3 regions of the Paenibacillus sp. S02 genome follow, and region 3 is predicted to be linked to each of the others. Evidence: riboswitches for the same ligand, from Rfam matches in the RefSeq annotation. Region 3 holds a riboswitch; each other region holds the start of a gene.
The links. Region 3 has a riboswitch for glycine ahead of KAI36_RS20630 (alanine/glycine:cation symporter family protein). Riboswitches for the same ligand answer to the same signal wherever they lie in the genome.

Region 1 (10,400 bases), 170 kb from region 3:
ATCAAAATCGGCTTCATCAAAATATAAGGGAAATAAATTTCATGAATCCCGCCGAAAAAATGAATGATGACCGCTCCAGGAGCCGACGACTTCGCAGAGCCTTTGCCGAACAGGCAGTAGGCCAGCAAAATACCGAGCCCCGGCCCAGGGTTAGATTCAAGCATGAACAGTACGGATTTGCCTGTTCTTGCAGCTTCCTCCAACGCAATCGGACTCAATACTCCGTGATTCAGCGCGTTGTTTAAAAATAATACTTTTCCGGGCTCAATAATGAGGTTGACAAGCGGCAGTAGCCCTGCGTTCACGAGGAACTGTACCCCTGCCGACAATACTTGACTGATCATTTGTACAATCGGGCCGATCGCCACATGGGCAAGCAGTGCTAGAATGGCACCGATAATCCCGGCCGAAAAGTTATTGACCAGCATTTCAAAGCCTGATCTGACCTTGCCTTCAATGGCCTTGTCGAACTTCTTCAATATCCACGCAGCCAGCGGACCAGCTACCATCGCGCCCAGGAACATCGGGATATCGGCTCCCACTATGACACCCATCGTCATAATGGCACCAATCACACCTCCACGCTGTCCATGAATCATCGTGCCCCCTGTATAACCGATCAGTAGCGGCAACAAATAATTTTTCATCGGGTCAACCAATTGTGCAAAACCTTCGTTTGGGAACCATCCGGTCGGAATAAAGAGTGCCGTAATCAGCCCCCACGCAATAAAGGCTCCCATATTTGGCATAACCATACCGCTAAGAAAACGGCCAAAACGCTGTACGGCGACACGAGTGCCTCCTTTTGAACTTGGCTTTGCGTCCAATGTACTCATATTCAAATCCTCCTTGTAGGTAAGCATCACTACCTTTTCTTAAAATTCATACTAAATGACAGCGCTATCTTCATCAACGAAATGAAAACGCACTTTCGTCATGAACGTTGATGACAACATTTAAATTTAAATTATCCGGGAAGGTATTATACCTGCATAATTCTTCTTAATATGACCTGTAGCTATAGAAATTAGTCGAAAAACCGTGCTGGATTATGTATGATTCTTATATGGGAAAAACCCTCTAAGTCAGAATAAAACACGTAATTACGTTTGCAAAAAGACAAAAAAATAGCCGCTACGTCAAATCATAGCGACTATTTTATACAAAAATCGAGCAGACAATTAACCCTCTTACTCCATACTACAATGCTCCATTACTGCTCATCGGAAATCAACTGCTCATACTGATCCGCAGACAGTAGCTTGCCCAAGGCTTCCTCCACATCTTTATCCATCTCTACTTCGATCATCCAACCTTTGTCATAGGGAGATTCATTCACTAGCTCAGGCGTACTTTCCAGCGTTTCATTCACTTTTAATATGGTTCCCGTCACCGGAGCAAAAAGGTCGGATACCGTCTTCACCGATTCAATCGTACCGATCTCCGCTCCCTGCTCAATCGTTGCTCCCGCCTCAGGTAATTCTACAAAAACAATATCACCCAGTTGATGCTGTGCAAAGTCTGTAATACCAATCCGCACCGTTCCATTCTCTGTCCGCTGAACCCACTCATGTTCGTCTGTATACCAAAGTTGCTGCTTCACTTCACCCATTCTGTTCCCCTCACTTCCATATGAATAAAATCGCTTTTGCTCACCTGTATTAGACAGGTTAAGATTATGACAACAAGAACACTCATGTCAATAATACTAACAAAAATACTTCATATCACCTCATATAGCGTACTATATAAAAAATGATAGCTTATAACAAACGCTTACATATCCTTATTTATATATTAAATGTTTTTTCTATTATTTTTGATGACATTTTTATTGACATTTTGAATGAATTTGCGTATTAATGGGTTATAGCAAATGCTTTGGGAAACACACCGACAACTGCAAACGCGGATGAACGCGGAGGGAGAGACTGCCAAAAAGATTCGCATAGCTGTTGCCGCTTGTGAGACATAAGTGCACGCGAATCGGATCAAGTTGTTATCTGCAAAGCCAGGTAATATACCGTTGATCCCGAAGGTAGCGCCGAAGGAGTAAACCTGCATTGCAGGTGAATCTCTCAGGCAAAAGGACCTCTGCCGGACGCATCTCTGGAGAGCATTCGCTATTGGAGCGGATCACCCAAGGGGAAACCCGGTACATACCGGGGTAACTTTCTGGTATCAAGGACAGAGCTGAAAAAAGAGTGTAGACTGCCGTCTATACGTTTTTTTCGGCCTGTCTTTTTTGTTTAGCCGATCACACCGGATAGGAGTGGAATAATGACTAATTTGCGAAAAACACCGCTATATTCGTCCTACGGGACGCAGTCTGGGGTTCGTTGTATTGACTTTGGCGGCTGGGAGCTCCCCGTTCAGTTTAGCGGCATTCAAAAGGAGCATGAGGCCGTCCGGCAACGTGCGGGTTTATTCGATGTATCGCATATGGGCGAATTTTTGGTTGAAGGCAAAGAAGCCGAAGCTTTTCTGCAAAGGGTGACCACGAATGATGTCAGCCAGTTGGAACCAGGTCAGGCACAATATTCACTCCTGTGTTACCCCGATGGAGGTGTAGTAGACGACCTACTTGTTTACTGCAAAGGACCGGAACGCTACATGCTCGTTGTGAACGCATCCAACATCGATAAGGATTGGGATTGGCTAATTCGCCATATGCCTGCATCCGTTCACATGGAGAATGTGTCTGATGCGATAGCATTGCTAGCGTTGCAAGGACCGGGGGCAGCACGTATTGCCGCAGCCGTGGCAGATACGGACATTACGAATCTGGCATCTTTCCGCTTCCATGAGAATGTGCCATTGTTCGGAGCAAAAGCACTTGTCTCACGAACCGGATATACGGGCGAAGACGGTTTTGAATTTTATATACCTGCTGCGGAAGCACCAGCCGTATGGGAGGGTTTGCTTCGTTCCGGTGAGTCGTATGGGCTGATTCCCGCTGGACTGGGTGCTCGGGATACACTACGCTTTGAGGCACGGTTGCCGCTATACGGTCAGGAGTTATCTGCCACGATTTCACCACTCGAAGCTGGTCTAGGTTTCTTCGTCAAGCTGAATAAAGGAGATTTTATCGGTAGAGAAGCACTGCAACGTCAGAAAGAACAAGGGATTCCTCGCAAATTGATCGGGCTGGAAATGATTGATCGCGGTATCCCACGCGCCCATTACCCGGTATTCGCAGAAGGACAACACATTGGTGAGGTCACAACGGGGACTCAGTCGCCCACCTTGAAGCGTAATCTGGGCCTCGCCTTGGTGGACAGTCGTTTTAGCGCCCTCTCCACACCGTTGGAGGTTGAGATTCGTGGCAAACGCCTGCGTGCCGAGGTGGTGGCAGCACCCTTTTATAAACGCCCGCACTGATCTTAAACTCTTTTTATTTCTATAAAGCAAACATGTCAGATATTAACTTCTGGTTTTTTCATCTCACACACTTTTTTATTAGCTAATTTACGTTTAAAATTTTGCTTTTCGAAAGGAGTCAGAACCTATGAAGCAGCATCGTTATCTCCCTATGACTGAACAGGATCAAACCGAAATGCTGCGTGTGGTCGGTGTATCATCCATTGATGATTTATTCAGTGACATTCCAGAGGCCATTCGATATCAAGGGGAACTGCCTCTTTCTTCTCGACTCGATGAGAAAGCCTTAACCCGCCACTTGGCTGAGCTGGCCGGACACAACGCCAATACAGACACACATGCCAGCTTCCTTGGCGCAGGAATTTATGATCATCATATTCCGTCCGTCATCCAGCACATCACTTCACGCTCGGAATTCTATACAGCCTACACCCCCTATCAGCCGGAAGTAAGCCAAGGCGAGCTACAAGCCATTTTCGAGTTTCAGTCGTATATTTGCGAATTGACGGGCATGGCTGTAGCTAATGCCAGCATGTACGACGGAGCGACTGCACTGGCGGAAGCGGGCTCACTGTCCGCCGCAGCTACCCGCCGTAAACAGCTTATCGTATCAAGGTCCGTCCATCCGGAGGCACGTCAGGTATTGGCAGCCTATGCACGCGGTTTGGATTTGGACATCGTGGAGATCGGCTGTTCGGACGGCGTAACGGATGTTGATGCGTTAGCGGCAGCCGTATCGGAACAGACCGCGGCTGTTTTGGTCCAAAGCCCCAACTTTTTCGGAGCCGTGGAAAACCTGAAGCCGATGGCTGACCTCATCCATGCGCACAAAGGTCTTTTGGTCGTCAGTGCCAATCCACTAGCACTTGGCTTGCTGGAAACACCCGGCAAACAGGGCGCGGATATTGTGGTAGGAGACGCGCAGCCACTTGGCATCTCCTCTTCTCTCGGCGGTCCGACCTGTGGATACTTTGCCGTTTCTCAGGCACATATGCGCCGTATCCCCGGCCGTATTGTGGGTCAGACCACAGACCGCAACGGTAAACGCGGCTTCGTGCTGACCTTGCAAGCGCGGGAACAGCATATCCGCCGCGAAAAGGCCACCTCTAACATTTGCTCCAACCAAGCGTTGCTAGCTTTATCTGCATCTGTATACTTGTCTGTCATGGGTAGACAGGGGATCAAGGAAGTAGCCGAGCTAAATTTGCATAAAAGCCGTTATGCTTTAGAGCAATTGCTGAGCTTGAAGGGCGTAACTGCCTCGTTTAACGCACCGACCTTTAACGAGTTTGCCCTTAGACTGCCTGAGGGTACAGATATGAGCAAACTCCAGGCCGAGCTGCTAGCTGCTGGATTTATCGCTGGCTACGATTTGGGCCAGGACTATGAGGAACTTGCTGGTCACATGTTGATTGCCGTGACGGAGCAAAGAACCAAAGAAGAGATTGACCAATTTGTACACACCTTGGGGGGATTGCTATGACACACACCGGACAGGATCAGAAACAAGGGCTGTTGAAGGAACACGATCAAGCGCTCATCTTTGAATTGAGCCGTCCGGGTCGCATTGCCTATTCCCTTCCCGAGTGCGACGTTCCCCGTCGCCCGGTGGCAGAGCTTTTGCCAGATTATGCGCTGCGCAGCGAACCTGCGGCATTACCCGAGGTATACGAAGTAGACGTTATTCGGCATTATACCGCCTTGTCCCGGCGCAATTTCGGCGTGGACAACGGATTTTATCCGCTCGGCTCCTGTACGATGAAATACAATCCGAAGGTGAATGAGGATGTCGCCCGATATACAGGCTTCGCCAAAATCCATCCATATCAGCCCGAGGAGAGCATCCAGGGTGCCATGGAGCTGCTGCATACGCTCCAAAATGATTTGGCTGCGTTAACTGGCATGGATGCCGTCACGCTTCAGCCCGCCGCGGGCGCCCATGGCGAATGGACCGGGCTGATGATGATTCGCTCATACCACGAAGCACGTGGTGAACGACGTACCAAGGTGCTCGTGCCGGATTCCTCGCACGGAACGAACCCCGCCAGCGCAACCGTCGCGGGCTTCGAAACAGTCACCCTCCCCTCCACCCCTGAAGGGCTGGTGGATCTGGATGCGTTGCGTCAAGCCGTAGGCAACGACACCGCGGCGCTCATGCTGACCAACCCGAACACGCTTGGGCTGTTCGAGAAGCAAATCACTGACATTGCTGCCATCGTGCATGACGCGGGTGGTCTGCTCTACTATGACGGGGCGAACTCCAACGCCATCATGGGGATTACCCGTCCCGGAGATATGGGCTTCGATGTAGTGCATCTCAATTTGCACAAAACGATGAGTACCCCGCACGGTGGCGGTGGCCCCGGCGCTGGGCCTGTCGGCGTAAAGCAACGGCTCATCCCTTATTTGCCCAAGCCACTTGTCGTACGAGATCTGCAGGGGGTGTACCACTGGGACCGGGAACAGGGAGATTCTATTGGACGGGTTAAAGCCTTTTACGGCAACTTCGGTATTCTCGTCCGTGCCTATGCCTATATCCGTAGCTACGGGCCTGATGGCTTAAAGCGTGTATCGGAATGCGCTGTGCTCAATGCCAATTACATGATGCATCGGCTCGCTCCACATTTTGACCTGCCCTACCCTGGACATTGCAAACACGAATTTGTAATGTCAGGGCGAGGCTTGAAAAAATTTGGAGTGCGTACGCTTGATGTAGCCAAAAGGCTGCTTGATTTCGGCTACCATCCGCCTACAATTTACTTCCCTCTGAATGTAGAGGAGTGCATCATGATCGAGCCCACCGAGACGGAAAGTAAGGAGACACTTGATGCTTTTGTTGACACTATGATTCATATTGCGCGGGAAGCAGAAGCAAACCCTGAGCTGGTGCTCAATGCACCATATACTACTCCAGTCACACGATTGGACGAAACTACTGCAGCTCGCAAACCTGTACTGAATTGCTCATGCAGTTAAAAACAAATTCTACTTAAAGCATGCAAAAAAGCCGGTATCTATTAGATACCGGCTGCTGTATGTACACAGCAATTTTTTTGTTGGAAAAAGATATAACCTTTGAAATGTAATACCCTTCCTTAACCTTCGATGCTTTGAACCAATTCAACAACCTGTTCTGCTGTTTGCATGTCCAGAGCTTTTGTAGCCAGTTTTTCCATGTCCGCACGGGACAACTTGGAGATTTGACTACGTGCTGGCAGAATGGAAGTTGCGCTCATACTGAACTCATCAAGTCCCAGACCCAGCAGCAATGGAATTGCTGTTGTATCTCCTGCCATTTCGCCACACATACCAACCCAACGTCCTTCACGGTGAGCGGCATCAATAACCATTTTCACCAGACGCAGAATGGATGGATTGTATGGTTGATACAGGTAAGAAACCCGCTCGTTCATGCGATCCGCTGCCATTGTGTATTGAATCAGATCGTTTGTACCGATACTGAAGAAATCCACTTCTTTTGCGAATTGGTCAGCCAATACCGCTGTAGAAGGAATTTCTACCATGATGCCCAGCTGAATTTCTTCAGATACGGATACACCCTCGGCTACCAACTTTTCCTTTTCTTCCAACAAAACAGCTTTAGCTTCACGGAATTCGTTCAGCGTAGCAATCATTGGGAACATGATGCGCAGGTTACCATGCACACTCGCACGCAACAAAGCACGCAATTGAGTGCGGAAAATATCCTGGCGATCCAGACACAGACGAATAGCACGGAATCCAAGGAACGGATTCATTTCTTTCGGCAGGTCCAGATAAGGAAGTTCTTTGTCGCCACCGATATCCAAAGTACGGACTACAACCGGTTTACCTTCCATTCTTTCCAGAACGGTTTTGTACGCCGTATACTGTACTTCTTCGGATGGAAGCTTATCGCGTCCCATGTACAAGAACTCCGTACGGTACAAGCCAACGCCTTCACCACCGTTGTCCAGAACACCAGCTACATCATTAGGCGTACCAATATTGGCTGCCAGTTCGACATGAACACCATCGACAGAAACCGTAGCTTCGCCGCGCAGCTTGCGCCACTCTTCGCGTTGCTTGTCGTATGCCACCTGTTTAGCACGGTATTCCGCAACAATCTCTTCGGTAGGGTTCACGAATACGTGACCATCCAAACCATCAACGATAATCAAATCACCGCTTTTAGCTTGAGACAATATATTTTTCGTTCCCACAACTGCAGGAATTTCAAGTGAGCGAGCCATAATAGCCGAATGCGAAGTACGTCCGCCGATGTTCGTTGCAAAACCTTTAACAAATTCACGGTTCAGCTGAGCTGTGTCGGAAGGTGTCAAATCTTCTGCAAGTACAATCGTTTCTTCGGCAATTTCTGCAGGACTAACAAAATGAACACCAAGCAGGTGATTCAGGATCCGCTTGGTTACATCACGCATGTCCGATGCGCGTTCTTGCAAATAAGCACTTTTCATGTTTTCAAACATGGAAATGAACTGTGTAGCTACTTCATTCAAAGCATAGTCAGCATTAAGCTGCTCGTCTCTGATTTTAGCTTTAACCGGATCGATCAATTCAGGATCATTCAGGATGAGCAGGTGAGATGCAAAAATTTCTGCTTTTTTCTCTCCCAGCTCCTGAAGCGTTTTCTCCTTAATCGATTCCAATTCGGTTTGAGATTGTGCCAAAGCCGCATCCAATCTCGCGATTTCAGCTTCAACATCACCAACCGCGCGTCTCTCTACAGCGTAATTCGGATGCTCCAAGATAAACGCCCGGGCAATGGCTATGCCTGCCGAAGCGGCAATCCCGGAAATTTTAAGCATGAACTTCGCCCAGCCCTTCGTTAACGATTACATTTTCAAGAGCTTTCAGTGCTTCGGCAGCTTCAGCGCCTTCGCAGATAATGTTAATAGTATCGCCTTGTTCCAGACCCAGGGACAATACACCCAGAATGGATTTCAAAGTTACTTTTTTACCGTTAGCTTCGGCAAAAGATTCAGCACCGCTGAATTTGTTAGCTGTATTTACCAGCGCAGTTGCAGGACGTGCATGGATACCGTCTTCATCCGTAATTCTAAAAGTTGTTTGCATAATTTGTTCCTCCCACTTTCCTAAAGATAATATTTGTTTACACGTAGTATACCAGATAGTTGATCAGACGGCCTAAGCCGCCTAATCAACTAATCCGAAACACATAGAGTTTATTTTATCGTAATTATACCATCTTCGCCAGCCTTCAATACTCCAGTTTTGTTTAAAGTTACCGAAGAACCTTCTGGAAGGTTAGTAAAAATGACAGGTGAGATGATGGATTTAGCGTTTGCCTTCACGTATTCCAGGTCTACTTTCATAATAGGCTGACCAGCTGACACAAGATCGCCTTCGTTCACCAAAACGTCAAATCCTTGGCCTTTAAGCTTCACAGTATTCACCCCGATATGAACAAGCACTTCTTTACCGCCATCGGATTGAATACCAATCGCATGCTTGCTTGGGAATACATTGAATACTTTACCATAAACAGGGGACACAATCGTTCCATCATTTGGCACGACCGCAAAACCGTCACCTGTCATACGTTCTGCAAATACCGGATCGGGAACCGTCGAGATATCAACCAATTCTCCGTTAACAGGCATTACAATATCTTCTACAATAATAGTTTGTTGTTCTTCTCCAGCTTCCTTCTCCTCTTGTGGGGCAGGTTGCGCCGGAGCTGGTGCAGGTGTACGTCCAGCCATGATATCAGCCATTTGAGATTTAATGGTGTCGGAACGTGTACCGAAAATTGCCTGTACGTTGTTACCGACTTCAAGGACACCCGATGCGCCAAGTTGTTTCAGACGAGCTTTGTCAACGTTCGATTTCTCATTAACCTCGATCCGAAGACGTGTGATACAAGCATCCAGATGCTTGATATTCGATGAACCACCGAAAGCTGCCAAAATGTTGTGCGGGAGCTCATCACTACTACCGGCTGCTGCGCCATCCACATTATCTGTAGCTTCTTCACGTCCTGGTGTTTTCAAGTTGAACTTCCGTATGATGAACCGGAATCCGAAGTAGTAAATAACTGCCAAAATCAGACCGACGATAATTACATACCACCAAGGCGTACGGGTTGGAATAATCCCGAAAATCAGGAAGTCAATAAATCCGCCTGAGAAGGTCATACCGATTTTGACATGTAAAATTTGCATGGTCATAAATGACAGACCTGCGAATATACAGTGTACTGCAAACAGCAGTGGAGCTACGAACAGGAAGGAAAATTCCAGTGGCTCCGTAATACCTGTCAAGAACGAAGTCAATGCTGCTGAACCCATGATACCTGCTACATATTTTTTGTGTTCTGGTCTTGCTTCATGGTACATTGCAAGCGCTGCTGCCGGCAAACCGAACATCATGAATGGGAATTTACCCACTTGGAACGTACTTGCTGTCAACGCCACTCCGTCGCGAAGCTGGCTGAAGAAGATCTGCTGGTCACCGTGAACGGTTTGACCTGCTTTGTTAACATATTCACCAAACTCAAACCAGAACGGTGAATACCAGATGTGATGCAAACCAAATGGAATAAGCGCGCGTTCGATAACCCCGAACAGAAACGCCGACAAAGTCGGGTTGGAATACACCATAAAGTGAGATACTGCATTAAGTCCTTGTTGAACTGGAGGCCAGATCAGAACCAGCGCAAGTCCGACAATCAGTGAGGATACCGCCGTTGCAATCGGAACGAAACGCTTACCCGCGAAAAAGCCCAGATACGAAGGAAGCTCAATTTTGAAAAAGCGGTTGTACATGGCCGCGGCCAGTATACCGATGATTATCCCGCCGAACACCCCGGTTTGAAGCGTTGGAATCCCCAATACGTTTGCATAACCCGGTATTTTTTGAGCAATCAGACCAGGTGTGACACCCACGGCTGTACCCAGAGTAATGTTCATAACGAGGTAACCGATGATGGCAGCCAAACCTGCTACACCTTCACCGCCCGCCAGACCGACGGCTACGCCGACTGCGAACAACAGTGC
Region 2 (10,400 bases), 1.8 Mb from region 3:
CGCTGCCGTTGCCCCCCGGAAAATTCATGCGGATATTTGTAGGCTGCATCGGCGTTCAAGCCGACCTTTTCCAGCAACGTCTGTACTTTCCTCCGTTCTTCCTCACTGCTCAGCCTTTCAAAATTTCGCAGCGGTTCAGCAATGACATCCAATACGCGCTTGCGCGGGTTGAGCGAAGAGTAGGGGTCCTGAAAAATCATCTGAATGTCTCTACGCAGCGGATGACGGTTGTTACGGCTCAGAGCCGCAAGGTCCTTTCCCTTAAAAAGAATCCGTCCGCTCGTCAGCTTATTTAGACCGATAATCGTCCTGCCTGTCGTCGTTTTTCCACAGCCGGATTCTCCCACCAGCCCGTATGTCTGGCCTGCCTCAATGCTGATCGACACGCCATCCACTGCTTTCACCTGATCGACGACACGCTGGAAGAAACCACCGCGCACCGGATAGTGGACCCTCAAATCATTTAACTCCAGTAGTGCCATGAGCAGCTTCCCCCTTTGCCTCGTCTTCAAAATGAAAATGCTGGTAACATGTACAACGGACCCAATGTCCAGGGGAAATTTCATTTAGTTGGGGATGGTCTTCATGCACTCTCTGCTGAATCCAGGGAATACGCGGAGCAAAGCGGCAGCTATTGCGGGGGATATCTTGTAATGAGGGAACAATGCCGCCGATGACATGCAGTGATTCCCCCTTGGTATGCGATCCCGGCATGGAAGCAAGCAAAGAACGCGTATACGGATGCTGTGGATGCCTGAATAATTCAAAAACATCAGCGCTCTCCACGATTTCTCCGGCATACATGACCACCACGCGGTCAGCTACTTCTGCCACAACACCAAGATCGTGCGTAATCAGGATAATTCCACTTCCGGTCTCCTGTTGAAGCTGTTTGAGCAAGTCGAGAATTTGCGATTGGATCGTTACATCGAGCGCAGTAGTTGGTTCATCTGCGATAATAAGAGAAGGTCGACAAGCTATGGCAATCGCGATCATCACACGCTGACGCATCCCTCCTGACAGTTCATGCGGATACTGATCGTACACACGCACAGGATTCGGTATATCTACGCTTTCCAGCAGCTCCAGCACACGTTCCCTTTTTTGCTTCGTAGATAGTGACGTATGATAATCAAGATTTTCCTCAATCTGCTTGCCAATGCTCATCAATGGGTTGAGTGCTGTCAGCGGGTCCTGAAAGATCATGCCAATGCCCGCTCCGCGGATTTTATTCATTTGCCCTGAAGAAAGGCGGTTAAGGTCCGTACCTTTAAAAAGGACCTCTCCCTCTACACGTGTGCGTTCCATGTCATGCAGTTGTGCGATCGAAAGCGCCAGCGCGCTTTTGCCACAGCCGGATTCTCCGACTACAGCCAGCACTTCATTGGGGTTGACCGTCAGATCTAGATGGTCGACTGCGGGGTGATATTGATCCTTGATGCGAAAAGATACGGATAATCCTTTAATTTCCAACACGGGTTCGGTATTCAATGCGCGCTTCCTCCATTCTCCATGGTCTTGTCCCGCTTATTCTCACCATGTTTGATGTTTAAAACCTCTCATGAACATTACATACCGTTTTTGTCGGAATAATTTGAATACATCCTATCACCAGTATATGGATATATCAATTAAGATTATGCTATCAACATCATTTAAAAAATCAATGATCCAGCAGTAGCGCGGCCTTTCTGGCACAAAATGTAATGAAATAACCAACCACAGGTTAATTTTCATTACAAAAAAAAGTCGCCTGATCCCTCTGCAGGGACCAAACGACTAACTAATACCAGCTCACATTGAGCTTCTGGCGATAATTAAGAAGCCGCTCCATAGGAGCCAGACTTGAACGTTCTAGGATCGTACCATTTGTAGCCTGCTGCCGGAGCAGACCAAGGCTCAGGCTGCGGTTCTGTGGAAGCCGCAGGCTCCTCGAATGGCAGAAGCTTCGTGGGTTGATCCAGAGTCAAGCCTGCCACATCAGACAATTTCGTGTAGTCCTGCTTCCATGCAAGCCATTGGACCGTTTGTACCAGGAAGGTGGAATCATCCACTTCCTTGAAACCATCATATGTCTTCTTCGACTGTCCGTTTTCCTCACGCACATATTTCGGTGTAGCATCTTCTACAGGGGAAGAATCACCGATGAACGCTGCCTTGCCTTGACCTACCTTGGAGATAGCAGCATAAGGTCCTTCCGCACGGCCCCCGCCGTTATAAACTCCCTGGTCTACCGCATTCCCCCATTTTTTCGTGCCTGAAGGGATATAAGCAATGCCTTTAGCCTTGGTAGGATCAATAATAGCCAGCGTAGATCCTGCATGCATTGCAATCGAGCGCACACCCTTAGTAATGCCGAAAGATTGATCTGCGGCTACAATGTCGGTAGCATTCACATCGCCAAGCGCATTGTAACGGAAACGAACGCCAAAGTTGGTCGCCAGCCAATCGGAGCTTGTTAATCCTTGCATCGCCGGTGATGCAGCTTCTTCTGCAGTCATGCCTTTGGCCGGATTAGTATAGGCTCCACGACGGTAGCCATTCATAACCTCGGAGGAATCCCAACGGTTTTTGTTACGGTCCGCATTATAATGATCGGAGATGAAGAAGACGCTCCCCCCGTTATTCACGTATTGCAGCAGGGCAGCCTGCTCAGATGCCTTAAAGGCAACATTCGCTTCACCAATAATGAACACATCATATTGGCGCAGCTTGTCATATGTTATGGCCTGCTCTCCATAAGTAAAAGGAATGGGACGGTTCAATTGGTCTACCGTAAAGCCTACATTACGCAGTCCATTGGCAAAGTCGGAGAAGGCGCCTTCAATGACCCAATCTGCTGCACCAGCGGTCTGTGCGTGCGTATTATCGAACAGCACCTTTTTGCCTTTTCCATCCGGCAATGTAGTACCAGGTTGACCCGGGTTGCCAGGTTCACCTGGTTCACCCGGCTCGCTTCCGTTCACAAGTTCAACAGCGCTTGGGCTTTTCACTCCACCAAAATTATTGTAGGCGCCGAGTGTACCCGTCACACGAATTTTGCTGCCGATCAGCTCAGGATGGCCTGATAGCCCATATTGCCCTCTGTACGCTGAAGTCAGCTGTACATCCAACAGATTAGACGTATTACGTTCATTTGCCTGATCGGCAATCAGTACGTTAAAATCATTCGCGAACGGAGAAGAAAAGTTAGCCGTTTTCGATCCGGTAGCATGTCCGACGATGTAACCTTCCACCGTCACCGTACCTCCACTGCTTTGGCGCTGAAGTGCTTCAGCTACTGTCAAGGCTCCGTCCGCCTTGACCTGACCGAATGGAACGAGGATCCCAATCAGCAGTGATACGATCGCTGCTAGATGCAACATCCCTTTTAAGCGTGAAGCTGTGAATCGCAAGCCTTTTACCATACGTCAATATCCCTCCTATGATTTCCATAAATATACTTGTCCTTTATCAGATTAGCCGCCAATCTTCTAATTCCTTCCTGGTTTCATCCATAATTATGTAAATTTTAATCTTTTTTATTGGAAACGCACCTGCTTATGTAAAAATTAAACCTGTGATTGACACCGAGCACGGCATACATTACGCTAAGAAAGACATGTAGAACGTTATACGCGAATGAAGATGACGGGAGAGTCTGTCCAGGGAGCCTACACTCTGGCGGCACCGAAGGAGCAAGACGCCAGCACCCGGCTGGCGGATAATCTCTCAGGTCCATGTATCGTCATCTGACGCAACTCTGGAGAGAGCGCAAGCCACCCAAGGGGTAAGGCGGTAAGAACACCGCACGAAACTCTCAGGTAACGAGGACAGAGATAAGGGAAACTTCCTTATCCTGTCCTTTTTTGTGCTCACATTGTGCGTCAGCATTAGGAACCGTCATAACCGCGCAAAGACGCGGAAATACCATAAAGTATGGTATTAGAACATACAGGGGGCCACACCATGCGTTTCAAAGATGTATTTTCTATTATCGGTCCGGCCATGACCGGACCTTCCAGTTCACACACCGCAGGCGCGGTACGGCTCGCACGCGTTGCCCGGCACTGGCTCGGGACGCAGCCTGACCGTGCCCGCATGACACTGTACGGCTCCTTTGCCGATACGTATAAAGGACACGGTACAGACCTGGCGCTCATCGCAGGGCTGCTTAATTACGATACGGACGATCACCGGATTCCGGATGCCGAGCAATGGGCAGAGCAAGCCGGGATGGCCGTGGAATTCGCCGTCAGCGGACTCCCCGCGCCTCATCCGAACACTGTCCGTTTCGAGCTGTGGAAGGGCGAGGATCAGCGCACACTGTTGGGCTCCTCCATCGGCGGCGGCAGCATCCATGTCCAGCAGCTTAACGAATTCCGGGTCAATCTGACCGGGGAGCTGCCTACGCTGGTGCTTCTCCACTCGGATAAGCCCGGTACATTGGGCGCGATAACTTCAGCGCTGGGCGCGGCCCACATTAACATTGCCTATATGCACGTAGATCGCAAAGGCCGGGATGGTGAAGCACTCACCGCCATTGAAACGGACAGTTCTGCTCCAGCTGAACTGATTGCGGAACTGCGTTCTTTACCTCATATGTATGAAATTAAGATGATTAATTTGAAAAAAGGAGCTGAATCCGATGCGGTTTAGCCATCTGCATGAAATCAGCGCTTTATGCGCTGAAGAATCCACCACAATTGGCCGCTTGATGATTCAAGAGCAGGTACAAGAGACGAATACAACGGAGGAAGAAATCTTTCGCCAAATGTCTGATTATTATGAAGTCATGAAGGAAGCCGTTCATCGCGGTCAGACACAAGACACCGTATCCCGCAGTGGATTGACGGGCGGTGACGGCAAGCGCCTAGCCGAGTATCTGCGGTCAGGGGAAACCTGCTCCGGTGATGCCTCCGCGCTCGCCATGGCTTATGCCCTCTCCGTGTCGGAGGTTAACGCATCCATGGGTCGCATTGTCGCCACGCCTACCGCAGGCTCATGCGGGGTTATCCCTGGTGTGTTCATCAGTGCGCAGGAGCGGTTCGGCTGGGATGATGAGCATATGGTGAACGGCCTGTTCGCCGCTGGAGCCATTGGCTACGTGATCGCCAACAACTCCTTCATTTCTGGCGCGGAGGGAGGCTGTCAGGCTGAGATTGGCTCAGCTATCGGGATGGCGGCTGGCGCTATGGTCGAGCTGCGCGGTGGTACGCCTGAACAGGCTGTTCACGCCGTGGGTCTCGCTCTTAAGAACACGCTCGGCCTGATTTGCGACCCCGTCGCCGGACTCGTGGAGATTCCGTGCATCGTGCGCAACGGGCTGGGAGCCGTGACTGCACTTGCCGCAGCGGACATGGCTTTGGCGGGTGTGCGCAGCGCTATTCCGTCTGACGAAGTCATCGACGTGATGCTTGAAGTCGGCAGTGCGATGCCGTCGAAGCACCGCGAGACCGCCAAAGGCGGCTTGGCCCAGACGCCGACTGGCAAGCGTTTGACCGAATCACTTACACGCAACACACCGACCAAGAAGGAAAAGTCATAATTTATAAGCGGTAGCCTCCTTAAAATAAAAGAGCAAGCATATCGTCCTTGGACGTATGCTTGCTCTTTTGTTTTACTGAACGGTTACCTGTACCTTCGTCATTTTACCTGCATATTTCACAGTAATTACAGCTTTGCCCTTGCCCTGTGCCTTAATGTTACCGTCTTTGACGGTCGCAACAACAATTCTGGACGAGGACCAGACTGCCGGTTTGGAAACATCCTTCTCCGACTCATCCTTATACGTGGCTGTAGCCGTAACCTTAGCCAGCTGTCCTGCCTTCAAATTCAAAGCAACTTCGTCTGTTTGCAGGTATTTAAGCGTATCAACATCCACGGGTACGCTGATTACCTTCCCGCCAAACTTCGCCTGAATGTTAGCTTTACCGTAGCTAACCGCAGTAACCTGACCCTTTTTAACAGTGGCTACCTTGTAATTAGACGTTTTCCATTCCGCTTGGGCCGTAACGTCCTTTTCTTTACCATCACTGGATTTAACCACAATCGCGATGGTTTTTTGATCTCCAGATTTGAGCGATAGCGCGATTGCATCCGCTTCAATCTTTTGCGCTACGTCCACTTCTACCGTAAACGTAATGTTTTGCTTGCCATATGAAGCAGTCACCGTTGCCTTACCGCTACCATTCGCTTTGATCAAACCTTCGCTAACTTCAACCACTTTTACATTGCTAGTTGTCCAAGTGGCGTCCTTGGTTACATCTGTTTTTGTACCGCCACTCTTAACTCCTGTTACTTTCAGCTGCTTCGTTTCCTGAGCACCAAGCGCAATTACACGCGAGTCTGTTTCCAGACGATCTACAAGGCCCACTTGTACGTTTATTGTCAGTTTTTTGCCGTTGTAGGTCGCTGTAATAACCGCTTTACCAGCGGATTTACCCGTAATCGTTCCTTTGGACACGGAAGCAATATCTTCCGCACTTGAAGTCCACTCTGCATCCTGTGTCACGTCTTCTTTACGTCCATCCGCATAAGTAGCTGTCAAAGTTGCAGTATAGTCCTCATCAATATCAATCGTTGCCGTTTTGGAGGACAAAGACAGATCACCGGGTACATTTACAGATACCGTAGCTGTAGCTGTTTTGCCGCCATAAGAAGCGGTGATGGTAGCCTCACCTGTTTTATAACCTGTGACTTCTCCCGCGCTGACAAAAGCGATATCTTCATTGCTGGACTTCCACTCTGCCTTACTTGTGATATCTTCTTCCGTACCTGTTACGTACGTTGCGGTCAGCTTGAGCTTTTTGGATTCCTTGGCATTCAGGCTCAGCTTGTCCTCACTCAAATCCAGATATCTGGAGGTTTCGACATCTGTCTTGATCGAAACGGTCTTATCTCCATACTTAGCGGTCACCGTAGCCGAACCCGCTCCAATGGCCATAATCGTTCCCTTATTCACAGTCGCAATTTTTTCATCGCTTGATGTCCAAGTAGCTTTATCTGTGATATCCGTTACCGTCCCATCTGGATAAACGGCAGAAACTTGTATTTTTTTAGATTCATCCAGACGGAGAAAAATATTGGATTCGCTGGCTTTCAGCTTATTCGTTTGATCGACATCTACCGAAATCGTAGCGGACATCGTGCCATATTTACCTGTAATTGTCGCCTTTCCCGCGCTATAGCCGGTAATGGTGCCTTTCAGTACATCCGCCACAGCTGCATTGCTGGAGCTCCACTCAGCGGACTCTGTCACGTCCTGTACCGATCCATCCGGGAACGTCGCTGAAAGTTTAACCTTCTCAGCATCCTTCAACAAAAGAGAAACCTCTGATGAACTGACATCGAGACGTTTAACCTGCTCCACCTGCACAGCAATGGTTATGGTCTGTTGACCATATACGGCCTTAATATTGGCTGTACCTGCTCCCTGAGCGGTAACCAATCCGTTAACTACTGTTGCTACCTTTTGATTATCGGAGGTCCAAGTAGCATCACCCGAAACCTGAGCTGTTGTATTATCACTGTATGTCGCTGTCAAATCAACCTGTCCTGTACCGCTTGAACGCAAGTTCAGGCTTTGTACACTGGATGTCAGCGCCTTAACCTTTTTCGTTACATGCACCTGAACCGATTGCACCTTCTCTTTATAGGTCGCAACCACGGTGGCTTCCCCTTCAGCCTTGGCCGAAACTGTACCGTTATACACGGTAGCAATAGTTGTATTATCACTTTTCCAATCCGTGCTTACGGTTACATTCGAGGTTGTCCCATCGCTAAAAACAGCAGTAGCCGTCAACGCAGCCGTATCTCCCTGCTGCAAAGTTACCTCGTTAGAGGAAAGGACAATCTTGGAAAGCACCGCATCCGCAGCAGATGCAAACCCTGCATATGATGTAAAACTTGAGATCAGGATGACCAACGCCAGAAAACCGGACCATCTATTCTTCAAAATCTAATTCCCTCCCATTTCAAAACTTAAATTAAGGATTTCGCAAAATCCTTACACCTACGTTTTATGTCGTCATATGGAAAAGAATAGTTTAGGCTTTGAAGGAAATTTGGTCCTTATTAACTAGATCGTTTTTGATAAAGATTAGACATTACAATTTGTGTAGCTTCAGAGCCATAGTGAAGAGTTTTCTCAACAGATCCACAATCTCGCATTTACAAACAGCTATAAGCTGCTGCGCGAACTCTCAAATGATGGTATTCTTCCATACTAGGAGACAGCTGATGCATATAAACGACGGAGAATTGTTCGCTTGGATCTATAGAAACCCAAGTGCCCGCTGCTCCCGTCCAGCCAAATTCTCCAATAGAACTATTTGCATGCCCAGCCGCTTTATCAATTAACGTGCGCACGCCCAGTCCGTAACCATAACCTGTATGATATGAATTAGTAAAATCCAACAATTGATCTGTATTCAGATGATTGGTGCGCATTAAATCAATGGTTTTTCTCCCTAATAGCCTCACACCATCTACCATACCTCCATTCGACAGCATTTGTGAAAATGTAAGGTACTCCTTAACTGTCGAATACAGACCTGCGCCCCCACTTTCATATATAGCATCTGGCTGATGATACTCATCCAAGAAACCCTCTATTTTCTCTAGCTCTCCGGCGTCTGTCCGTTGGTAAAAGGAGGCCATTCGCGATTCAATATCTCCACGATATCGGTAACCTGTATTGTTCATTCCAAGCGGATCAAATATTTCATCCTTTAGGAATTGCCCTAATGATTTACCTGAAATCACTTCAATAAGACCTGCAACCAGGTCATGTCCATATCCGTATAACCAGCGTGTGCCCGGCTCAAAAGAAAGCGGAATCTCAGAAAGCGCTTTAATTTCTGTGCGCAGATCATATTTCCCCTGCTTTTCCTTTAACGTTGTAAGGACCCTTTGCATTGCCCGTCCTGTCTCTGAAGGCTCGGAAGCGTAAGGAAGACCCACACTCATATTGAATATATGCTTAATTAAAATGGGTTTCTCCGCCTTATCCACGTAGGTGTATCCGTTAGGAGCGGTTTTGAATACATGCGCATTACGATATTCGGGAAAATATTCATACAAAGGCTCATTCAACAAAAATTGCCCACGTTCGTACAGCATAAGTGCAGCCGCACAGACAACAACCTTTGTCATGGAAAACAATCGATACACTGTATCCTCAGTGATTGGCTTTCGGGCTTCCAGATCAGCATATCCATGATACCCTTCATACAACACTTTACCATTCTGGGCAATGGCACAACCGCAACCTGCCGGCCCATTTGCTACGAATTGTTTCAATAGTTGGTCTACCTTGTCAAAACGAGACATATTCATCCCTCCTATTTTTCCTTCAAAGAAACAAACTTCCCCTCGCACTCTAATTTCCTGTTCCAACAAGCTCAGCGTGATCCCTTGTAAGCGCTTATTCCCCGCATTTATTTTAACGGTAAACTTGGTAAATACATAGATTATTTGTCATAATCAGATGGCTTTACATTAACAGCTCAGCCACCGTTTCCTTCCAGCGATGGATCACCGATTCCGGTTCCTTGAGACGAACCGTGACACCTGTCAAGATATCCGCATATTGGGCTGAATCTTCTCTGGCTGCAAAAACATGAGCCGCAAATCGCTCACGTACATGCTTGGCTCCAGGCAAAGCAGGCAGATGTTCCAGCGACAACCGCACATAATGCGCTTTTCCTCCGGTAAATACCGCAAGCGTCGCCTTCCCAGTCCGAATCATGTTGCCCGTCGTGGTCGTACCCGGCCATAGTGCCAGACGCAAATTTCCCTCGTCCAGCGCTACAACCTCACCCACACTAATCATCGCTATGTGCGGCCACTGATCCTCCGTGACCGTCAGCAGCATCATGGCTTCATGCTGCTTGTCCTCCAATACCTTGCCGTCCAGTAGCGTGAACAGTTCCTTACCGATCCTTGGTGTCTGCATGAAGTATAATCCCCTTTACATTTGGCCTATAACTTCAAAGTACCATAATTTACGGCTACTTACGAACGACCCTATTTCCGCTCTGGAATAGGAGGAACATGAGCAGCATTCAGAATATCTTTGGGATTTACCTTAAAAGCCGCTTTATACTTTGCTGGATCAGTAATGCTATTCGGTTCCGAGGTCCGCCATGTGAACAGGCATACAGGGCACAACAAAACCTCCCAGGCACCTTCAACCGGCGAACGGGAAACAACTTCTGAACGATTGGACTCACAACGGGGACAAATATGCATCTGTCAGCACTCCTTTAATCTTTCTTTATTTTTAAAATAGTTAGCGAAGCATCTGGCTCAATTTTTTCTCCCATTCCGCTACACCCAGCGGGGAATCAAGCGGCTGCGAGTAGTGGCCTCTAATATCCGGTGCCACAGGTGTCGTCGCATCCAGTATCATTTTGTGG
Region 3 (10,400 bases):
CTTGAGCCATGATGGGGTTTTGAATCGTTGTAATCCCCATTGTATGCGCCAGCTCCGTGTTATCGAATCCGACAATCGCCAGATCTTCTGGTACGTTCAGCCGTTGTCTGCGTGCTTCGCAGAGAATGCCCACTGCTACATAATCGTTAGCACATAAAATAGCCTCTGGGAATTCTTCCCGACGCTGTAACAAATCCCGTACGACCTGTTCGCCATCACGGATATTATAAATAGAAGAGTGATTCCAGTGTTGCAACACTGGCAGATTGTGCTCACTCATGATTTGTTCGTAGGCTCGTTGTCTGCTATGGGTATTGATGCTGCTCGGACGACCAAAAGCATTGGCTATACGAGTATAGCCTTTTTGTATCAAATGTTTGAGTGCTAACATATATCCTTCATACTGATCCATAGCGACGGAGCGAATATCGGTATGCTCCATTCGTTGCCACGAAACGATCGGGCCATATTTGCAATAGGTGCTCAAAAAATCAGTGTCATTCACGCAGGAAATGATGACCAGCGCATCGACTCTTTTTCTTTTTAAATCCTCAAAGGCTTGAAGTTCTTTCTTTTTGTCTTCTCCCGAAGTATAAATAATGGTTTGGAATTCATACTGGCCGGCTACTTCTACAAAGCTGTCCAGAAAAGCGAGAACAATTTCATTAATAGTTGAAGTAATGATACCGATCTGAAGCGTCTGACCCTTGGATAGAGAAATGGCATTCCGATTAGGAACATAATCTAATTCCTGCATGATTTTCAAAATCTTAGTTCTTGTTTCGTGACTGACATGGGGTGACTGATTTAATACTCTGGATACCGTAGCTTTGGAAAAGCCCGCCAGTTTTGCAATTTGATCAAGATTCGACATGGTGCTTCTCCTCACATAAGAAAAAAATACTTGACATGAAACGCGTTACAACGATTAGGATGCTTATGAAGGCATTACGTCTATTTTAAAGCATCTGTCAATGCTTTTCAAAGGAGAACGGTTACCGTTAGGTATTGATTCACATTTGCAGCACATGATGGGATTACTTGACCAAAGTAAAAATCTTAAATACGGAAAGGGTTTTTATACCATGACGAAGACGCTAAAAGGATTTCCGAAAAACTTCTTGTGGGGTGGTGCAACCGCAGCTAACCAATTGGAAGGCGCTTTTGACGTAGATGGAAAAGGATTGTCCAGTGCGGACATGGTTGCCTATGTACCCAAAGCAGAGCGCAAGAACGATCATGCTATGGAGATTTCGTCCGAGCGACTCGAAGACATTTTGGCAGGCAAAGTCAATGCCCGTTTTCCAAAGCGTGAAGGTGTGGACTTCTTCCACCACTACAAAGAAGATATTGCATTGTTCGCGGAAATGGGCTTTAAGGTATTTCGTATGTCCATCAACTGGTCGCGGATTTTTCCGAATGGCTATGATGCCGAGCCGAATGAAGCGGGACTGCAATTCTACGACAATGTATTTGATGAGCTGCGCAAATATGGTATTGAACCGCTGGTAACATTGTCACATTATGAGACACCGCTGGGTTTGACTCAGAAGTATAATGGCTGGCTGGGTCGTGAAGTTATACAGCACTACGTAAATTATGCCGAAACGGTGTTCACACGCTATAAGGATAAAGTAAAATACTGGCTGACCTTTAATGAAATCAATGTAATGACCATGAGTCCGTTTACCGGTGGCGGGGTGGTTATTGACCGCGTAGAAAACAAACAACAAGCGATATACCAAGCACTGCATCATCAATTTGTAGCTAGTGCACTGGCGACAAAACGAGGACATGAGATCATCCCGGGCTCTCAAATCGGCTGTATGCTAGCTCGTTTGGAAAGCTATCCACATACGTGTAACCCAGAGGATATACTGAAAGCCCAGCATGAAAATCAGATGAACCTGTTCTTTACGGATGTGCATGCCCGTGGGGAATATTCCAACTACATGAATCGTTATTTTGAAGAAAATAATGTTGTTATACACACAGAACCAGGGGATGCCGAAATTTTAAAAAATAACACGGTCGACTATATCTCATTCAGCTATTACATGACCTTGACCGTTTCTGCAGGTCCAGAAGGTGAGAAAGCAGCAGGAAACCTGATTGGTGGCGTGAAAAATCCATATTTACAGTCCTCTGACTGGGGATGGCAAATTGATCCGATCGGTCTGCGTGTTACGCTGAACACGTTATATGACCGCTACCAAAAGCCGCTATTTATCGTGGAAAATGGCCTAGGTGCTTATGATAAGGTAGAAGAAGACGGATCTGTGCATGACACATATCGTATTGATTACTTGCGTCAGCATATTGTTCAAATGAAGGAAGCGATTGCCGACGGTGTTGATCTGCTTGGCTACACCAGCTGGGGTCCTATCGACCTTGTGAGCATGTCTACTTCCGAAATGTCCAAGCGCTACGGATTTATTTACGTTGATCTGGATGATGACGGTAACGGAACGCTCAAACGCTCCAAAAAGGACTCATTTAACTGGTATAAAAATGTGATTGCAACCAATGGTGAAGAATTGTAATTCCATATCGTCTCGGGCGGGTATAGCAGAGGACATCCTAAGGATGCAATCTGCTGTACCCGCTTTTTTGATAGACATAATAATAATATTTCAGAGGGTTTCACAAACTTTTCACTTGTAATAAGCTGAAAGTTTTCTGTATAATAAATAAAAATTTCATATGTCTGGTTGATGTTTGCGGGAGATGGAACGAAAGTTCCGACCGAAGGGGCAAAACTCTCAGGTGCTTAGGCTGATTACAGCAACAAGCGGGGACCGTAAACGGACAGAACTCTGGAGAGACCCTTAATTGGGCGCCGAAGGTGCACCGCAGAGAACATCTGCTTAAACTCTCAGGCAAAAGGACAGAGACGCGAATAACCTGTGACAGGGAATGCCCTAGGCTTTTTTATAAGCTATTAGAGGCAGAAACCTGCGCAAGATGGTTGTATTTTTTCGTGCCTTTAACCTCTCCAGGAGTCGAATCAGCGGATTTGACTCTTTTTTGTTTTCTAATATGCTGGAGGAGCGGGTTGAAATGAATTTGGTACATGTGTTAGAAGCGATTAGCAGTTGGATATGGGGGGCGCCTCTCATCATTCTTGTCATGGGAACGGGGTTGTGGCTGACCATACGTTTGAAGATGCTGCAGGTATTCCGCCTGCCCCTGGCGATCAAGCTGATCGGTAAGGCACCGAATGAAGGCAGCGGGGATGTAAGTAGTTTTGCGGCTTTGAGTACAGCGTTGGCGGCTACAGTTGGCACAGGAAGTATTGTCGGCGTAGCGACAGCCATTAAGCTGGGCGGGCCGGGTGCCTTGTTCTGGATGGTCGTTGCCGCCTTTTTTGGGATGGCGACGAAATATGCGGAAGGTGTACTTGCGGTAAAATACCGGGTGAAGGATCGGAATGGGCAATTTTCCGGCGGCCCGATGTATTATATTGAGAAAGGTCTGGGACGCCGTTTTAAACCGCTGGCGATGCTGTTTGCTTTTTCAGGCATGCTGGTAGCGTTGTTCGGGATTGGAACGTTTCCGCAGGTCAAAGCGATTGTATCTTCGACTGAAAACAGTTTTGGCGTTCCGCCCATTGTAACAGCACTGATTATTGCTATCCTTACAGGACTTGTTACTATTGGAGGACTCAAAAGCATTGCCAAGGTATCGACGAAGGTCGTTCCTTTTAAAACAGGCTTGTACGTACTGATCTGTCTCATCGTACTGATTCGGTTTGCTGACCAACTTCCTGCCGCAATTGCGCTGGTGCTCCATTCGGCATTTTCAACTACATCTGCAACGGGCGGATTTGCCGGAGCTACGATTATGCTAGCGATGCGAAGTGGGGTAGCCAGAGGTATTTTTGCCAATGAGGCCGGATTGGGAAGCGCACCGATTGCAGCTGCAGCTGCCAAAACCAAATGGCCTGCGGAGCAAGGGCTAATTTCCATGACAGGCGTGTTTATTGATACGATGGTTATTTGTGTGATGACTGGGTTGACGCTACTGGTTAGTGGTGTGTGGAGCGGGCCTACCGATGCGGGCCTGATGACTCAGCAAGCATTTTCCAGCGCATTCCCGCTGGGGGCAGAACTGCTCACAATCATTCTGATTATGTTCGCGTTCACCACCATGCTCGGCTGGAACTATTACGGGGAACGCTGTGTTGAATATTTGCTTGGGGTCAAGTGGATTAAGCCATACCGTTATCTGTTCATCGTACTGGTTGCCGGGGGCGCGTTCATTAAACTGGATGCGATTTGGCTGCTGGCAGATATCTTTAACGCAATGATGGCTTTCCCGAACCTGATTGCACTGCTCGGCTTATCAGGAATTGTAGTCGCAGAAACCCGAACCTATATGGATTCTCTGAATTCTAATAAGAAAAAGGGCATTCTTGCAGGTGCCAGTGTAGGGGCAGCTATTCAAGTAGAAGAAAAAGGACAAACGGTTAATTCATAAATTTCAAAAGGGAGTGCTCTCAGCCATCACAGGCTTGAGGACACTCCCTTTTAAATGTTATAACGATGCGTGCAAAATAGCTGAAATATCTTCTTGATTCAGCTTTTTATAATTACCGAAGCCTCCGTATTCCATTTCACGGGCTGCAATGTTTGCGACTTTTTCCAATTGCTCATCATTAATATTGTAATCGGCCAGGGTGGAAGGGGCACCGAGACTTGTCCAGAATGCACTCAGGCGATCAATCCCCTCCAAAGCAATTTCCTTATCCGTTTTACCAGTGGTCTCTAAATCAAATATGCTGAGCATCAGCCGCTTCATGCGTGCAGCATCCTGATCCACCGTATGTCTCATCCAGTTGGGGAACAGGATCGCCAGACCGCCGGCATGAGGAATATCATATACAGCGGATAATGCATGTTCAATCGTATGCGAAGCCCAGTCCCCGAAGTAGCCCATTTGCAGTGTTCCGTTAAGGGCAATCGTTCCGGCATATAAAATCGTTTCACGATGCACGTAGTTGTGCAAATCTTCCAGCAGCTTAGGTGCAGTTTCGATCACGGTTTGCAGCACGGAAAAGCACATACGATCTTGCAACGGTGTATTTTTAACATTGTGAAAATATTGCTCAAACACATGGCTCATCATATCCACCATGCCATATACCGTCTGATCACGTGGCACAGAGAAGGTGTTTTTTGGGTCCAGAATCGAGAATTTCGGATGCGTCACCGCGCTGCCCCATACGTATTTTTCGTTCGTTTCCCAGTTGGTGATAACAGAATCCGGATTCATTTCTGAACCGGTGGCGGCGAGTGTGAGGATGGTACCGAATGGCAGAGCCTGGGTCGGCATGTGCTTTTTGTTGATAATATCCCACACATCGCCGTCATATTCAGCCCCTGCTGCGATGGCTTTGGTGCAATCAATAACGCTTCCACCGCCTACTGCAAGTAAGAAGTCGATTTTTTCGTTTCGGCAAATGTCGATGCCCTTCTTAACGGTGGACAAGCGCGGATTCGGTTCTACGCCGGACAATTCATGAATGTTCAGATGTAGCGGCTCTAACGCGTTTAATACCTGGTCATACAGACCATTTCGTTTGACACTTCCACCTCCGTATACCAGCAAAATGTTTTTGCCGTAATTCAGCAGCTCCTGCTGCAGTTCTTCAATTTGATTGTCTCCAAAAATTAATTTGGTGGGGTTATAATATGTGAATTTGTTCATCTGGTAAGTTCCCCTCAGTTCATAGTTCATGTTCAAATCGTAAATCGCTTAACCTGATTTCCTGTTGGATACCTAACTTCATCATGTAAGCTATTTGAAATGACGATTAACCATTATACATGAAATGAATAAGGGAATTCAAGTAAATCTAATCTTTGACCGCTCCGGCGGCAAGATCGGAAATAAACTGGCGGCTAATGAAAAGAAATAAAATAATAAGTGGCAGTACAGCCAGCAGGGTGCCCGCAATGACCATCGCATAATCCGTATTGTAAATCCCGTTCAATTGTGACAGTGCAATCTGGAGTGTGAATTTACGCTCATCCGTTAAGACAATTAGTGGCCATAAATAATCATTCCAGGCTCCTATAAAGGTAAATGCGCCGAGAAAAGCGAACGCAGGACGTAGAATAGGCAGTGCTACATTCAAGTACAGTCGAAAAAAGCTGCATCCGTCCATCCGGCCCGCATCCAGCAGTTCCTTTGGAATGGATTCTTCCGCATATTGACGAATCCAGAAAATGCCGAAGGCATTTACCATCCCCGGGATGATAAGCGCTTTGAACGTACCTACCCATCCAAAGGAGGCCATCATGACAAAGGAGGGGACAAGCGAAAGTTGTGAAGGGACCATCATCGTAGCTAGCAGAACGATAAATAGCACTTTTTTGCCCGGAAAATCAAACTTGGCGAATGCAAAACCTGCTAGTGAATCGAAAAACAGAACCAATAGGGTAACCGAACCGGCTACAAAAAGGGTATTAAAAAAGGCTCCAGCAAAATTAATCTGTTGCAATACTCTCGTTATGTTATCCAAGAAGTGGCTGCCAAACCACAATTGCGGTGGAAAACGATAGATGTCTGAGGTTGTACGGGTTGCCATGACGATCAGCCAGTAAAATGGAAACATCGACAGGATGATTCCCACCAACAATCCGGCATATAAAACAAAGGATTTTGCGCGTGTCTGCATCATGTTGTGAAGCTCCTTCCCATCGTTATTTTTTACCTTGAACGAGTTTCCAGTTTATGATGGAGAATAGAGCAATGATGAGGAACATGCCCCATCCGACGGCTGCACCATATCCAAAATAGTTGTTAATGAACGACTCGCGGTACAGGTATAAAACGATGGTCATACCACTTGCCCCGGAACCGCCGTCATTACCGACCAGGACCTGTGGCTCGGTGAAGAGCTGCATACCGCCGATGGTGGACGTAATGACCGTAAACAGAATGACTGGGCGTAGCATAGGGATAGTGATGCGGAAAAAAGCTTGCGCTCCGGTTGCCCCGTCTATTTTGGCGGCCTCATACAGCACATGCGGAATACTCTGGAGTCCAGCCAGATAGATGATTGCGTTATAGCCCATCCATCTCCATACGACCATAGAAGAAATGGCAATTTGGATACCCCATGGCACATTCAGCCATTGAACCATGGGTAGCCCCAAGAGTTGCAGAAGGTAGTTGAGAAATCCAAAATTGTTGGCAAATAAGGCACTAAATATGATGGCAACAGCCACAATAGACGTCACATTTGGCAGGAAGAATCCGACTCGCCATAAGGTGCGCATTTTCACAAAAGGGGCATAAAGCAGAAAGGCAATAATCAGTGCGAAGAATAGCATCGGAATCGTTGCATACACCCAGATCACAAAGGTGTTGCCTACAGCCTGCCAAAATTCATGATCTGTTACAAGGTAGCGAAAGTTGCCCCAGCCGTTGTAGGTCATGTCTCCGATCCCGTCCCATTTGTGAAACGCTAGATATAATGAAAAACCAATCGGAAACAGTCCAAAGATGCCAAACAGCAGATAAAACGGCGAGATCGCAGCATAAACGGCACGGTGCTTCCAGATTTCTCTCAGCATAATGTCCACACGCCTTTTTTGAATTTTGTTTTTATCGCTGTAATTCCCGTTCGATTCGATCCATGGTTTCCGTCCATAATGCATCGGAATTGGCATCCTGCTTGGCGACATTAGCAAGGCGACGGGTCACAATGCCGTGGATGACAGGATAGCGCTCGCCGAAATAGCTGCTTTTCACATTACGTGCGGAGGTGGCAAAGATGAGTCCGGTGGCCTGACCACCAAAGAAAGGCTCGGGTGTCCCCATGATAGGATCGTTATAGACGCCGGGAGTGGACGGGAACAGTCCGATTTTGTGGTAGGCTTCCAGCTGGTGTTCCGGGTTTTGCAGCCAGGTCAGGACTTCAAAGGCTTCTTTGGGATGTTTGCTGGATTTGAGGATAGAAATGAAAGAACCACCCAGGTTGCCGTCTCCTCCAGGAGCACGGGCGACTCTCCATTTGCCCGCTGTATCCGGCGCGGCCTCTGTGAGAACTTGCTTCATCCAGATAGCCCCTACAAAAGAGGCGATTTTTCCATTATTGACCGAAGCGTTCCATTCGGGAGTCCAGCCATCCGCATTGGCGAGCAGATGCTTCTTGTGGAAATCGACAGCGGTTTTCCAGCCCAGACGGATGTCAGGAGATTGATTGCCGATATAGCTGCCATCCGGCTTGAAGTAAAGGTTTGTATGCTGAGCGAGCACCTGATTGTAAACGTTTACAATATTGTCAGCCAAGAATGAACGGCTTCCGAATTTCTGGCGAAGTTGTTCTCCGGCCGCCATGTAATCATCCCATGTGCGAATGGAGGCACTAACCTTTTCAGGATCACTAGGCAAGCCTGCTTGTTCAAACAGATCACTTCGGTAGAAGAGGGCGGTAGGTCCTGTATCCATGGGAAATGCAATCATTTTACCATCAGGAGTGATCCCCTGATTCCATTTCCATTCCAAATATTGATCCTTTAAGCGGTCTGCTCCGAGTTCCTTTAAGTCATAAAAACGATCCGCACTTGGGAACAGCTCCACCATCCAATCGTTCAGAGCTACGATGTCTGGTTCACCGGAACGAGCTGCGAGCGTTGTCTTCAGTTTGGCTTTGAAGTCACCGCCTATTTTTTGAGTTTTTAATTCAATATTGGGAAATTGTTTTTCCGCTTGGGCGAGTAGTTCATCGTCAATAGAACGGTTCCAGTACCACAATGTAAGCGTTATCTTTTTTCCGTTTGACAAATTAGTTTCAGATGATTGACTTTCAGAGAACGAGGGTCCACTACAAGCACTGAACATCGTGAGAAAAGCAAGACATAATACCAGCCATTGTACTGTCTTCACATCATTTCCCTCCTTGCTGTCTGAGATAATCTGCCTGCTAAACAAGTTGTAAATGGTTTAGCTCCATCATATGAAGCTGTTACCCATTTATGTGCATTGCCTTAACCAAAAACAAAAAATTTGAAACAAAGCATGTATAGAAATTTAATACTCTAAAGATATTGATCCTACTAATCCGAAGAATGATAAAACAATAAGGCAAATATTATGTCAAAAGGAATCTAAATCGTCAATGCTGGGCAATATCCTGGAAAAATCCAATGATGAATTTGAAGAACGATTTCTCTATATCGGTGTGCAGTTCCCCAGCAGGATAAGACAGATAGATTGTTCGCATACATCGAGGTTCCCTGATTTGAAGCAGCTTGATGTCTTCGGTTACGATGTTTCTCCACAGGATAGAAGGAATAAATGAGATGCCAAGTCCCGTTTGAATCAATCCTCTTACCGTAGCCGGATCATCACTTTCAAAGACGGTGTTCGGTTCAAAAGGGATATGAGTAAAAAAGCGGTCCGTTGTTTTCCTAAGCGAATTACCAGGTGTAAGGCTGATAAACTTCTCATCCTCTAGATCTTTCAGGAATACGGTGTTCTGAGTGCTCAGAGGGTGAGAATTTGGTACGCCAAGAAAAATCTCCTCCTCCAGCAGAATCGTATGCTCGTTGCCTGCCAACTCTTCGGACGTAATCGCAAAATCGTATGCCAGTCCTTTCTTCACCATCGCAGGGTGCTGGGTCAGGTTGAATCTAATTTGAGGGTAGAGATCGCGAAACTTACCAACCAGGTTGGGCAGTAGCATAGAGCCGACGGCGACGTATAACGTGATTACCTCTACCTTTTCATTCTTCATTTCTTTGACTTCGGATATGCCTTGCTCTAGCGCTGAGAGCGACTGATTCACTCTTTTCAGGAACTTCTTGCCATATTCATTCAGCACGATATGTTTTCCTTCGCGGTCAAATAGCTGCACACCCAATTCCGTCTCCAGGTTTCTAATCATTTTACTTAAGGCAGGCTGTGAGATAAACAACTCGTTCGCGGCACGTGTGACATGCTCATACTTCGAGGTTACTTGAAAATACTTAAGCTGCAAATAATCCATTATGGATAGCTCCTTTATAACCACTAGGTTATCGATTATATGTGAATATATATATTTTACAGGTATTTGCTCTCTTATTACAATTGACAATGTAAGAAATTGAATCCGCTAAAGGTGGTGAGATTCTGAACATCGTTTTTACATTTCCCGGCCAGGGGTCACAGGTTCCTGGAATGCTGCAAGATGTACCCGAGTATGTGAAAAAGGCAACAAGTATCATCGGAACTGAACTTCGTGATGATGAGAAGGCTATGGGCTCAACGGTCTGGATTCAGACGGCACTCTTCGTTAAGGAAACGGCAATAGCCTACCGCTTGATCGAGCAGGGGATCCGGCCTCAATTTGTGGCAGGGCATTCCATTGGTGCATTTCCTGCGGCGGTCATCGCGGGAGTTCTCTC

Region 1: it holds a riboswitch for glycine, as region 3 does, so the genes downstream of both, gcvT (glycine cleavage system aminomethyltransferase GcvT) here and KAI36_RS20630 (alanine/glycine:cation symporter family protein) in region 3, are expected to answer to the same signal.
Region 2: it holds a riboswitch for glycine, as region 3 does, so the genes downstream of both, sdaAB (L-serine ammonia-lyase, iron-sulfur-dependent subunit beta) here and KAI36_RS20630 (alanine/glycine:cation symporter family protein) in region 3, are expected to answer to the same signal.

Annotation. Positions count from the first base shown of each region.
Region 1 is NZ_CP073682.1:4,476,259-4,486,658, forward strand. Features, by position in the region: gene KAI36_RS19815 (PTS mannitol transporter subunit IIBC) at 1-836, opposite strand, end outside; gene gcvH (glycine cleavage system protein GcvH) at 1,214-1,612, opposite strand; glycine riboswitch at 2,006-2,104, shown strand; gene gcvT (glycine cleavage system aminomethyltransferase GcvT) at 2,281-3,381, shown strand; gene gcvPA (aminomethyl-transferring glycine dehydrogenase subunit GcvPA) at 3,509-4,864, shown strand; gene gcvPB (aminomethyl-transferring glycine dehydrogenase subunit GcvPB) at 4,861-6,357, shown strand; gene ptsP (phosphoenolpyruvate--protein phosphotransferase) at 6,477-8,189, opposite strand; gene KAI36_RS19845 (HPr family phosphocarrier protein) at 8,182-8,457, opposite strand; gene ptsG (glucose-specific PTS transporter subunit IIBC) at 8,568-10,400, opposite strand, start outside.
Region 2 is NZ_CP073682.1:440,338-450,737, reverse strand. Features, by position in the region: gene KAI36_RS02020 (ABC transporter ATP-binding protein) at 1-482, opposite strand, end outside; gene KAI36_RS02015 (ABC transporter ATP-binding protein) at 460-1,491, opposite strand; gene KAI36_RS02010 (DUF6359 domain-containing protein) at 1,818-3,407, opposite strand; glycine riboswitch at 3,622-3,737, shown strand; gene sdaAB (L-serine ammonia-lyase, iron-sulfur-dependent subunit beta) at 3,949-4,638, shown strand; gene sdaAA (L-serine ammonia-lyase, iron-sulfur-dependent, subunit alpha) at 4,628-5,527, shown strand; gene KAI36_RS01995 (Ig-like domain-containing protein) at 5,600-7,936, opposite strand; gene KAI36_RS01990 (serine hydrolase domain-containing protein) at 8,152-9,312, opposite strand; gene KAI36_RS01985 (pyridoxamine 5'-phosphate oxidase family protein) at 9,476-9,937, opposite strand; gene KAI36_RS01980 (non-oxidative hydroxyarylic acid decarboxylases subunit D) at 10,009-10,233, opposite strand; gene KAI36_RS01975 (non-oxidative hydroxyarylic acid decarboxylases subunit C) at 10,274-10,400, opposite strand, start outside.
Region 3 is NZ_CP073682.1:4,651,120-4,661,519, reverse strand. Features, by position in the region: gene KAI36_RS20640 (LacI family DNA-binding transcriptional regulator) at 1-874, opposite strand, end outside; gene KAI36_RS20635 (glycoside hydrolase family 1 protein) at 1,086-2,543, shown strand; glycine riboswitch at 2,712-2,788, shown strand; glycine riboswitch at 2,807-2,901, shown strand; gene KAI36_RS20630 (alanine/glycine:cation symporter family protein) at 3,061-4,479, shown strand; gene KAI36_RS20625 (iron-containing alcohol dehydrogenase) at 4,537-5,709, opposite strand; gene KAI36_RS20620 (carbohydrate ABC transporter permease) at 5,858-6,685, opposite strand; gene KAI36_RS20615 (carbohydrate ABC transporter permease) at 6,708-7,583, opposite strand; gene KAI36_RS20610 (ABC transporter substrate-binding protein) at 7,615-8,898, opposite strand; gene KAI36_RS20605 (LysR family transcriptional regulator) at 9,128-10,000, opposite strand; gene KAI36_RS20600 (ACP S-malonyltransferase) at 10,174-10,400, shown strand, end outside.